Regions from separate parts of the Streptomyces sp. NPDC028308 genome, predicted to be linked through region 2. Evidence: predicted binding sites of a transcription regulator. Region 2 holds the regulator's gene; the other holds the start of a gene.
What was found. Region 2 encodes HspR, which represses chaperone genes until heat shock. Its sites were predicted from a motif close to TTGAGNNNNNNNNNCTCAA; they were not measured.
Positions count from the first base shown of each region.

Region 1: the regulator HspR is predicted to act here: its motif matches at 867-885, upstream of lon (endopeptidase La).

Region 1 is NZ_JBVHTO010000013.1:30,259-35,454, forward strand. Features, by position in the region: gene lon (endopeptidase La) at 1-844, opposite strand, end outside; gene ACZ4VA_RS28970 (GNAT family N-acetyltransferase) at 1,019-1,687, shown strand; gene ACZ4VA_RS28975 (spermine/spermidine synthase domain-containing protein) at 1,729-2,406, shown strand; gene ACZ4VA_RS28980 (response regulator transcription factor) at 2,520-3,257, shown strand; gene ACZ4VA_RS28985 (HAMP domain-containing sensor histidine kinase) at 3,298-4,398, shown strand; gene ACZ4VA_RS28990 (multifunctional oxoglutarate decarboxylase/oxoglutarate dehydrogenase thiamine pyrophosphate-binding subunit/dihydrolipoyllysine-residue succinyltransferase subunit) at 4,679-5,196, shown strand, end outside.
Region 2 is NZ_JBVHTO010000011.1:281,707-286,902, reverse strand. Features, by position in the region: gene dnaK (molecular chaperone DnaK) at 1-1,813, shown strand, start outside; gene grpE (nucleotide exchange factor GrpE) at 1,810-2,481, shown strand; gene dnaJ (molecular chaperone DnaJ) at 2,512-3,693, shown strand; gene ACZ4VA_RS26300 (heat shock protein transcriptional repressor HspR) at 3,701-4,156, shown strand; gene ACZ4VA_RS26295 (hypothetical protein) at 4,244-4,756, opposite strand; gene ACZ4VA_RS26290 (sugar ABC transporter substrate-binding protein) at 5,094-5,196, shown strand, end outside.

The sequences.
Region 1 (5,196 bases), on a different contig from region 2:
CGCGCTCCAGCTTCTCGACCTCCTTGAGGGCGGCCTCGCGGACCTTCTCGGGGAGGTCGGCGGCCTCGACGCGGGCGCGGTAGTCGTCGGACTCCTCGCCGTCCTGGGAATCGCCGTTCAGCTCGCGCAGTTCCTTGCGTACGGCTTCGAGCTGGCGGCGCAGCAGGAACTCGCGCTGCTGCTTGTCGACGCCTTCCTGGACGTCCTTGGCGATGGACTCGGCGACGTCCTGCTCGGCGAGGTGCTCGCGGAGCTGTTCGGTGGCGAGCTTCAGCCGGGCGACCGGGTCGGCGGTCTCCAGCAGCGCCACCTTCTGTTCCGTGGACAGGAAGGGCGAGTAGCCGGAGTTGTCGGCGAGGGCGGAGACGTCGTCGATGGCCTGGACGCGGTCCACGACCTGCCAGGCGCCGCGCTTGCGCAGCCAGCTGGTGGCGAGGGCCTTGTACTCCTTGACCAGGTCCGCGACCTGGCCGGGCAGCGGGTCGGGCACGGTCTCCTCGATCCGGGTGCCCTCGACCCAGAGGGCGGCGCCGGGGCCGGTGGTCCCCGCGCCGATCTTCACGCGCCCACGGCCGCGGATCAGCGCGCCCGGGTCGCCGTCGGCCAGGCGGCCGACCTGCTCGACGGTGCCGAGCACGCCGGTGCCCGGGTACGACCCGTCGATGCGTGGCACCAGCAGCACCTTCGGCTTGCCCGGTTCGGACCGCGCGGCGGCCTGGGCGGCCTCCACGGCGGCGCGGACGTCGGCGTCGTTCAGGTCCAGCGGAACCACCATCCCGGGCAGCACGACCTCGTCGTCGAGCGGCAGCACGGGCAGGGTGAGCGGTGTGGACGTCGAAGCCATGATCTCCCCTTCGGCAGTCAAGTTGAGCTATGCCGACTCAATGCGCCTGGGCCGTTGATTGTTCCCCGGGCCGCGTTCGCTCTCAGCGATCACCTCTGCCGCCCGGGGCGAGGACCCGCGTACCGTCCGAGAGGTAATACTCCATGACGACCAATGACCATTACGGGGGATGCGGTGACCGGGATCGTACGGGCCTGGGTGGACGGGTGGGTCGTCTCGCGCGGGGCGGCGCCGCCCGCGGTCGAGCCCTGGGGGTTCACGGTCGACGTGGGACTGCCGGAGCACGTGACCCGGCACGTCCTCGCGGCGACCGGGGACGCCGTCGAGGAGTCGGCCGTGCGCGAGGTGGCGGACACGGTGACCGGGGCCGGCGTGTGGCTCAAGGTCTTCGCGGACCCGGGGGTCGTGGGGCCCTGGCTCGGCCGCGGCTGGCACGTGGACCCGGAGCCGGGGTTCCTCATGACCGGCCCGCTGGCCACCGCCGGCCCGGCGGACCCGGGAGCGGCCGACGGCGGACGCGCGCTGCCGGACGGCTACCGGCTGCGCACCTGGTCGCGCGGCGGCGCCGGGCACGCCCTCGTCCTCGCGGCGGACGGCTCGTGGGCCGCGCACGGGCACGTCGCCCCGACCGGCGCGACCGCGGTCTTCGACCGGATCGAGACGGCCCCCGCGCACCGCCGCAGGGGCCTCGGCCGGACGGTGATGCGCGCGCTCACCGGTCTGGCGGTCGCCGGGGGCGCCGGCACGGGAGTCCTGGCCGGCACACCGGAGGGGCGGGCGCTGTACGAGTCCCTGGGGTGGCGAGTGGACGCGCCGCTGACGAGCGCCCGGTTCACCGGATAATTCCGCGGGACCGCGGCGCCGCTGATGCCAGGATGGGCGCCATGACTGCCACGTACGACACCCCTGTGGTCATCGATCGCCGGGAGGGCCCGTACGGCGAGGTCGTGCTGCGGCGCCACGGAGGGCTGCTGCAGATCATCGCCAACGGCTGCTTCCTGATGGACACCTCCGACGGCCGCTCGGAGCGGCTGCTCGTCGACGCCGCGTACGACGCCCTGGACGGACGCGCGCTGCCCAGCGTGCTGATCGGCGGGCTCGGCGTCGGCTTCTCGCTCGCACACGCCGCCGCCGATCCCCGCTGGGGCCGCATCACGGTCGTGGAGCGCGAACCGGCCGTCATCGCCTGGCACCGCGAGGGCCCGCTGTCCGCCCTGTCCGCTGACGCCCTCGCCGACCCGCGGACCGCCGTCGTCGAGGCCGATCTCGTCGCGTACGTCAATGAGACATCCGACACGTACGACGCGCTGTGCCTTGACATCGACAACGGACCCGGCTGGACGGTCACCGAGGGCAACGACAGCCTGTACTCGCAGGCCGGACTGGCAAGCTGCGCAAGGGCGTTGAGGCCCGGCGGGGTGCTCGCCGTGTGGTCCGCGCAGCCCTCTCCGGAATTTGAAGGAACCTTGCGGAATGCCGGATTCCAACAGGTGCGTACCGAAGAGATCCCCGTTGCCCGGGGCGTTCCCGACGTGGTGCATCTCGCGGTAAGGCCTGGATAGCCGAGCCGTGGTGACTGCCCGTACTCTGCTTCCCTGACGCCGATCATTCAAGCGTCAAGCGCAGTCATGGGATCACCCCACGGATTCCGGAAAGCACACTTCAGGGGCGGGCGATGGAGCAGACACACACCTCCCACAACGGCACGGCGGCGACACCCGGCGCACAGCGCCGGGTGCTGGTGGTCGAGGACGACCCGACGATCGTCGACGCCATCGCGGCCCGTCTGCGAGCCGAGGGATTTCTCGTCCAGACCGCCGGTGACGGCCCGGCCGCCGTCGACACCGCCGAGGCCTGGCAGCCCGACCTGCTGATCCTCGACATCATGCTGCCCGGCTTCGACGGCCTGGAGGTCTGCCGCCGCGTGCAGGCCCAGCGCCCGGTGCCGGTGCTGATGCTCACGGCCCGCGACGACGAGACGGACATGCTGGTCGGGCTCGGCGTCGGCGCCGACGACTACATGACGAAGCCGTTCTCGATGCGGGAGCTGGCCGCCCGCGTGCACGTCCTGCTGCGCCGCGTGGAGCGTGCCGTGGTGGCCGCCTCCACGCCCCGCAGCGGCATCCTGCGGCTCGGCGAGCTGGAGATCGACCACGCGCAGCGCCGGGTCCGCGTCCGCTCGGAGGACGTGCACCTGACGCCCACCGAGTTCGACCTGCTGGTCTGCCTGGCGAACACCCCGCGCGCGGTGCTCTCCCGCGAGCAGCTGCTCGCCGAGGTCTGGGACTGGGCGGACGCCTCCGGCACCCGCACCGTCGACAGCCACATCAAGGCCCTGCGCCGGAAGATCGGCGCCGAGCGGATCCGTACGGTCCACGGCGTGGGCTACGCGCTGGAGACCCCGACTCCCTGAGCCGGGCCGCTGATCGGGACCTCGTGAGGGGGCGGATGTGATGACCGGGTCCGGGGGACGCAAGGGTGCGGGCCCCTGGGGAGGCGTGCGCCCCTTCTCGATCAAGACGAAGCTCGGCACGCTGGTCGTGGTCTCCGTCTTCATCACCACCGGTCTGCTGATGATCGCGGTGCGCACCGAGACCGAGCTGCGCTTCATCACCGTCTTCTCGATGATCGCCACGCTCCTGATCACGCAGTTCGTGGCGCACTCGCTCACCGCCCCGCTGGACGAGATGAACACGGTCGCCCGCTCCATCTCGCACGGCGACTACACACGCCGGGTGAGCGACGGGCGCCGCGACGAGCTGGGCGACCTGGCCCAGACGATCAACCTCATGGCGGACGAGCTGGAGGCCCAGGACCGCCAGCGCAAGGAGCTCGTGGCGAACGTCTCGCACGAGCTGCGCACCCCCATCGCCGGCCTGCGCGCCGTCCTGGAGAACGTGGTGGACGGCGTCTCGGCCGCCGATCCCGAGACCATGCGCACGGCCCTCAAGCAGACCGAGCGCCTCGGCCGCCTGGTGGAGACCCTGCTCGACCTCTCCCGCCTCGACAACGGCGTGGTCCCGCTGAAGAAGCGCCGCTTCGAGGTCTGGCCCTATCTGTCGGGCGTGCTGAAGGAGGCCAACATGGTCGCCTCCGCGCGCGCGGGGATCGCCTCGGGCTCCGGCAGCCACACGCGCACGGACGTCCATCTGCACCTCGACGTGTCCCCGCCGGAGCTGACCGCGCACGCGGACCCGGAGCGGATCCACCAGGTCGTCGCCAACCTCATCGACAACGCCGTCAAGCACAGCCCGCCGCACGGCCGGGTGACGGTGAAGGCCCGCCGGGGCGCCTACCCGGAGTCGCTGGACCTGGAGGTCCTGGACGAGGGCCCGGGCATCCCGAAGTCGGAGTGGCACCGGGTCTTCGAGCGGTTCAACCGCGGCGGCGTGCCCTCGCCGCACGGCCCCGGCAGCGACGGCGGCACGGGGCTGGGACTCGCCATCGCCCGCTGGGCGGTCGATCTGCACGGGGGCCGGATCGGAGTGGCCGAATCCCAGCGCGGTTGCCGGATCCAGGTCACCCTTCCGGGCCTGCCTTCGATGCCGAGTTGACGTAGGGTTCGAAGCGGAGCCTCAAGATCCACCTCTGTCCGTCCTGGCGGACACGTGTGAGCAGGCACAGGCCCGCACCCCAAGGGCGGTGCGGCCGGGCAGGCGTGCCCGTTCCGAAGCGGAACCACGCTTGTTTCCCGCCATTTCCAGCCCCGAAACACGCATTCTGATGTGACTTACACGACGATGACCAGCCCGGCCTGACCTTCTCGGCCAGGGAGGCGTAGCCTTTATTCCCGCTGTCCATCACCTTGTGAAGCGGAAGAGGGCGGTTGCCGCCGTGTCGCCACAGTCCCCCAGTAACTCGAGCATCTCGACCGACGACCAAGCCGGGAAGAACCCCGCCGCGGCCTTCGGTCCCAATGAGTGGCTCGTCGACGAGATCTATCAGCAGTACCTCCAGGACCCGAACTCGGTAGACCGAGCCTGGTGGGACTTCTTCGCCGATTACAAGCCGGGCGGCGCGACCGCCACGGCTGCGGCGGGTACTGCGGCCACGGGGGCCGCAGGCACCAGCGCCCCGGCTCCGGCTCCGGCTCCGGCCGCACCCGCCGCTCCGGCGAAGACCGCGCCAGCGGCTCCCGCGGCTCCGGCCCAGGCCGCCCCGGCGCAGGCTCCGGCCGCTCCGGCAGCCGCTCCGGCGGCGCCGAAGCCCGCTGCCGCCGCCCCGGCTCCCGCCAAGGCCGCTCCGGCCGCCGCGAAGCCGAAGGCCGCCGAGCCCGCGGGCGAGGCCCCCGAGGGCCCCGAGTACGTGACCCTGCGCGGTCCCGCCGGTGCCGTCGCGAAGAACATGAACGC
Region 2 (5,196 bases):
CTCCGTCGTCAGCGTTCTGGAGGGCGGCGAGCCCACCGTCATCACCAACGCCGAGGGCGCCAGGACCACGCCGTCCGTCGTCGCCTTCGCCAAGAACGGTGAGGTGCTCGTCGGCGAGGTCGCCAAGCGCCAGGCGGTCACGAACGTCGACAGGACGGTCCGTTCGGTCAAGCGCCACATGGGCACTGACTGGAAGATCAACCTGGACGGCAAGGACTTCAACCCGCAGCAGATGAGCGCCTTCATCCTGCAGAAGCTCAAGCGGGACGCCGAGGCCTACCTGGGCGAGAAGGTCACGGACGCGGTCATCACCGTCCCGGCCTACTTCAACGACTCCGAGCGCCAGGCCACGAAGGAGGCCGGCGAGATCGCCGGCCTGAACGTGCTGCGCATCGTGAACGAGCCGACGGCCGCCGCCCTGGCGTACGGGCTCGACAAGGACGACCAGACGATCCTCGTCTTCGACCTCGGCGGCGGCACCTTCGACGTGTCGCTGCTGGAGATCGGTGACGGCGTCGTCGAGGTGAAGGCCACCAACGGTGACAACCACCTCGGTGGTGACGACTGGGACCAGCGCGTCGTCGACTACCTGGTGAAGCAGTTCCAGAGCGGCCACGGCGTGGACCTCTCCAAGGACAAGATGGCTCTCCAGCGTCTGCGCGAGGCTGCCGAGAAGGCCAAGATCGAGCTGTCCTCGTCCACCGAGACCTCGATCAACCTGCCCTACATCACCGCCTCCGCCGAGGGCCCGCTGCACCTGGACGAGAAGCTCACCCGGGCTCAGTTCCAGCAGCTGACGGCCGACCTGCTGGAGCGCTGCAAGACGCCGTTCCACAACGTCATCAAGGACGCCGGCATCCAGCTGTCCGAGATCGACCACGTCGTGCTCGTCGGCGGCTCCACCCGTATGCCGGCCGTCGCGGAGCTCGTGCGCGAGCTGACCGGCGGCAAGGACGCCAACAAGGGCGTCAACCCGGACGAGGTCGTCGCCATCGGCGCCGCCCTGCAGGCCGGTGTGCTCAAGGGTGAGGTCAAGGACGTCCTGCTCCTCGACGTGACCCCGCTGTCCCTCGGTATCGAGACCAAGGGCGGCATCATGACCAAGCTCATCGAGCGCAACACCACGATCCCGACCAAGCGGTCCGAGATCTTCACGACGGCCGAGGACAACCAGCCGTCCGTGCAGATCCAGGTCTACCAGGGCGAGCGCGAGATCGCGGCGTACAACAAGAAGCTCGGGATGTTCGAGCTGACCGGTCTGCCGCCGGCGCCCCGCGGCGTCCCGCAGATCGAGGTCGCCTTCGACATCGACGCCAACGGCATCATGCACGTGACCGCGAAGGACCTGGGCACGGGCAAGGAGCAGAAGATGACCGTCACCGGCGGCTCCTCGCTGCCGAAGGACGAGGTCGACCGGATGCGCCAGGAGGCCGAGAAGTACGCGGAGGAGGACCACGCCCGCCGCGAGGCCGCCGAGACCCGCAACCAGGGCGAGCAGCTCGTCTACCAGACCGAGAAGTTCCTCAAGGACAACGAGGACAAGGTCCCGGGCGAGGTCAAGACCGAGGTCGAGGCCGGCATCGAGGAGCTGAAGGCCGCGCTCAAGGGCGAGGACACCGCCGAGATCCGCACGGCCACCGAGAAGGTCGCCGCCGTCTCCCAGAAGCTGGGCCAGGCGATGTACGCCGACGCCAACGCCGCGCAGGCGGCCGGTGGCGCCGAAGGTGCCGGCGCCGAGCAGCCCAAGGCCGCTGACGACGACGTCGTCGACGCCGAGATCGTCGACGAGGACCGCAAGGACGGTGCCGCGTGACGGAGGAGACCCCGGGTTTCGAAGAGAAGCCTGACGTCCCCTCCGGCGCCACCTCTGACGACGCCGAGCCGCAGGCCGCCACCCCCTCCTCGGAGGAGGAGGCGGCGGCGGCCCCGGACGGGGACGCAGCAGCACAGTTGGTCGGCCTGACGGCCCAGCTGGACCAGGCCCGCACCGCGCTCACCGAGCGCACCGGGGACCTCCAGCGGCTCCAGGCCGAGTTCCAGAACTACCGCCGCCGGGTCGAGCGCGACCGGATCGCGGTCAAGGAGATCGCCGTGGCGAACCTCCTGACCGAGCTCCTCCCCGTGCTCGACGACATCGGCCGCGCGCGGGAACACGGCGAGCTGGTCGGCGGCTTCAAGTCGGTGGCCGAGTCGCTGGAGACCGTCGCGGCGAAGATGGGCCTGCAGCAGTTCGGCAAGGAGGGCGAGCCCTTCGACCCGACGATCCACGAGGCCCTGATGCACAGTTACGCGCCGGACGTCACAGAGACGACGTGCGTGGCGATTCTGCAGCCTGGGTATCGCATCGGCGAGCGCACCATCCGCCCCGCGCGGGTGGCCGTCGCCGAGCCCCAGCCCGGCGCGCAGACCGTCAAGGCGGACTCCGCCGAGACCGCCGAGGCGGCGGACGACAAGGAGAGCGGTGGCCCGGACGAGGGCTGACGTACGCACGAGGGAGGAGGGACGTCGAGGATGAGCACCAAGGACTTCATCGAGAAGGACTACTACAAGGTCCTCGGCGTCCCCAAGGACGCCACCGAGGCCGAGATCAAGAAGGCGTACCGGAAGCTCGCCCGCGAGTTCCACCCGGACGCCAACAAGGGGAACGCGAAGGCGGAGGAGCGCTTCAAGGAGATCTCCGAGGCGAACGACGTCCTCGGTGACCCCAAGAAGCGCAAGGAGTACGACGAGGCCCGCGCCCTCTTCGGCAACGGCGGCTTCCGGCCCGGTCCCGGCGCCGGCGGCGGCTCCTTCAACTTCGACCTGGGCGACCTCTTCGGAGGCGGCGCCCAGGGCGGCACCGCGGCGGGCGGTTTCGGCGGAGGCATCGGCGATGTCTTCGGCGGGCTGTTCAACCGCGGCGGTGCGGGCACCGGCGCCCGCACCCAGCCGCGGCGGGGCCAGGACATCGAGTCCGAGGTCACGCTGAGCTTCACGGAGGCGGTGGACGGCGCGACGGTGCCGCTGCGCATGTCCTCCCAGTCGCCCTGCAAGGCCTGTTCGGGCACCGGCGACGCGAACGGCACACCGCGTGTGTGCCCGACGTGCGTCGGCACCGGCCAGGTGGCCCGCGGATCGGGTGGTGGTTTCTCGCTGACCGACCCGTGCCCCGACTGCAAGGGCCGCGGCCTGATCGCGGAGAACCCCTGCGAGGTCTGCCGGGGCAGCGGCCGGGCCAAGTCCTCGCGCACGATGCAGGTCCGCATCCCGGCCGGCGTCAGCAACGGCCAGCGGATCCGGCTGCGCGGCAAGGGCGCCCCGGGCGAGCGCGGCGGTCCCGCCGGCGACCTGTACGTCGTCGTGCACGTCGACGCCCACCCGGTCTTCGGCCGCAAGGGCGACAACCTCACCGTCACGGTGCCCGTCACCTACCCGGAGGCGGCGCTGGGGGGCGAGGTGCGTGTGCCCACGCTGGGCGGGCCGCCGGTCACCCTGAAGCTGCCGCCGGGCACGCCCAACGGGCGCACGATGCGCGCCCGGGGCAAGGGCGCGGTCCGCAAGGACGGCACCCGCGGCGATCTGCTGGTCACCGTCGAGGTCGCCGTCCCCAAGGACCTCTCGGGCAAGGCTCGCGACGCGCTGGAGGCGTATCGCGAGGCGACCGCGGAGGAGGATCCGCGGGCGGAGCTGTTCCAGGCCGCGAAGGGAGCATGAGGACGCCATGGACGGAATCGGCCGTCGACGCAATCCGTACGAACTGACCGAGGAGACGCCGGTCTACGTCATCTCGGTGGCGGCCCAGCTCTCCGGCCTGCACCCGCAGACCCTGCGGCAGTACGACCGCCTCGGCCTGGTCTCCCCGGACCGTACGGCCGGGCGGGGCCGGCGCTATTCGGCCCGCGACATCGAACTGCTGCGTACGGTGCAGCAGTTGTCGCAGGACGAGGGCATCAACCTCGCGGGCATCAAGCGGATCATCGAGCTGGAGAACCAGGTGGCCGCGCTCCAGTCCCGGGTCGCGGAGATGCAGTCGGCGCTCGACGGAGCCGCGGCCGCGATGCAGCAGCGCGAGGCCGCCGTCCACGCCTCATACCGCCGGGACCTGGTCCCGTACCAGGACGTCCAGCAGACGAGCGCGCTGGTGGTCTGGCGGCCGAAGCGGTCGTCCGAGCAGTAGCCGTCACGGCGTCGCTCACTTGTGCAGGGGCCCGGGAGGGAGACCTCCCGGGCCCCTGCACGTGCGTGGGGCGGCCGAGGGAGTGGTTCACGGTCGGTCCGTGCCGTCGTCCGGGAGGGCGCCGCAGACGGGGTCGGCGCAGCGCACCTCGTTCCGCTCGGGGAACGCCCGCAGGGACGCCGCGCCGCAGCGCGGGCAGCGGCCCGGCAGCCGAACCGACGGCTCGGGGTCGCCCAGCGCCCGGGCGCAGCGCGCCGCCATCCGCCGGGCCTCCTCCTCGACGTGCGCGGCGAGCAGCGGGTCGCGGGCGATGCGCTCCAGGAGCCCGGCGACGCGGCGCAGCCGCACGGGTACCGGGGCGGGCGCGACGGGCCGCAGTCCGAGCCGCTCGCGGACCGCCTCCTCCAGCTCGGTCACACCGTCGGTGATGTCGCGTACGGCGTCCGCGAGGTGCGGCCCCGCCGGGTGGGCGGGACCGCTGTCCGGGGCGCTCACGGGGCCGTCCCGGGCCCCGCGGGCCGGTTCCTCGACGAGATCGGGGAAGCGGCGGATGAGCGAGCCGATCCAGACCGCGCTCCCCGTCGCTCGTGCGCCCCTCACGACCGGCCTCCCTCCACCTGCCACTTGGAACAGGTGTTCGATAACAGAGGTGAGGCAACAGGCTTGCACGGGGAGGCGGTGTACGCAAGTGACTACCGTCCGTGACGGCCGGTTCGGTCCGTGCGGTCGCACGAACATTCCACGAGGTGGAGAGGGTGCAACGTTCCCGCACGTCCGGCGAGTTGGTACCTTCACAAGCCGAACACGGAAGTCCGTTGCCATCTCGTTAAGTGGTTACTCCTTGACGCTGCGGTGATCGACGCGTTGGCTTTCAGCCACCTGGTCGCAAAGCTGCGCCCTCGTCCGGAAGGCACATGAAGTGAACACCCGTTTCCGTATGCGTCGTACTGCCATAGCCTTGGGCGCATTTGCCATGGCCGTCCCGCTCGCCGCCTGCGGCGTGGTCGACGGCATCGGCGACGACGGCAGTTCCGCGAGCC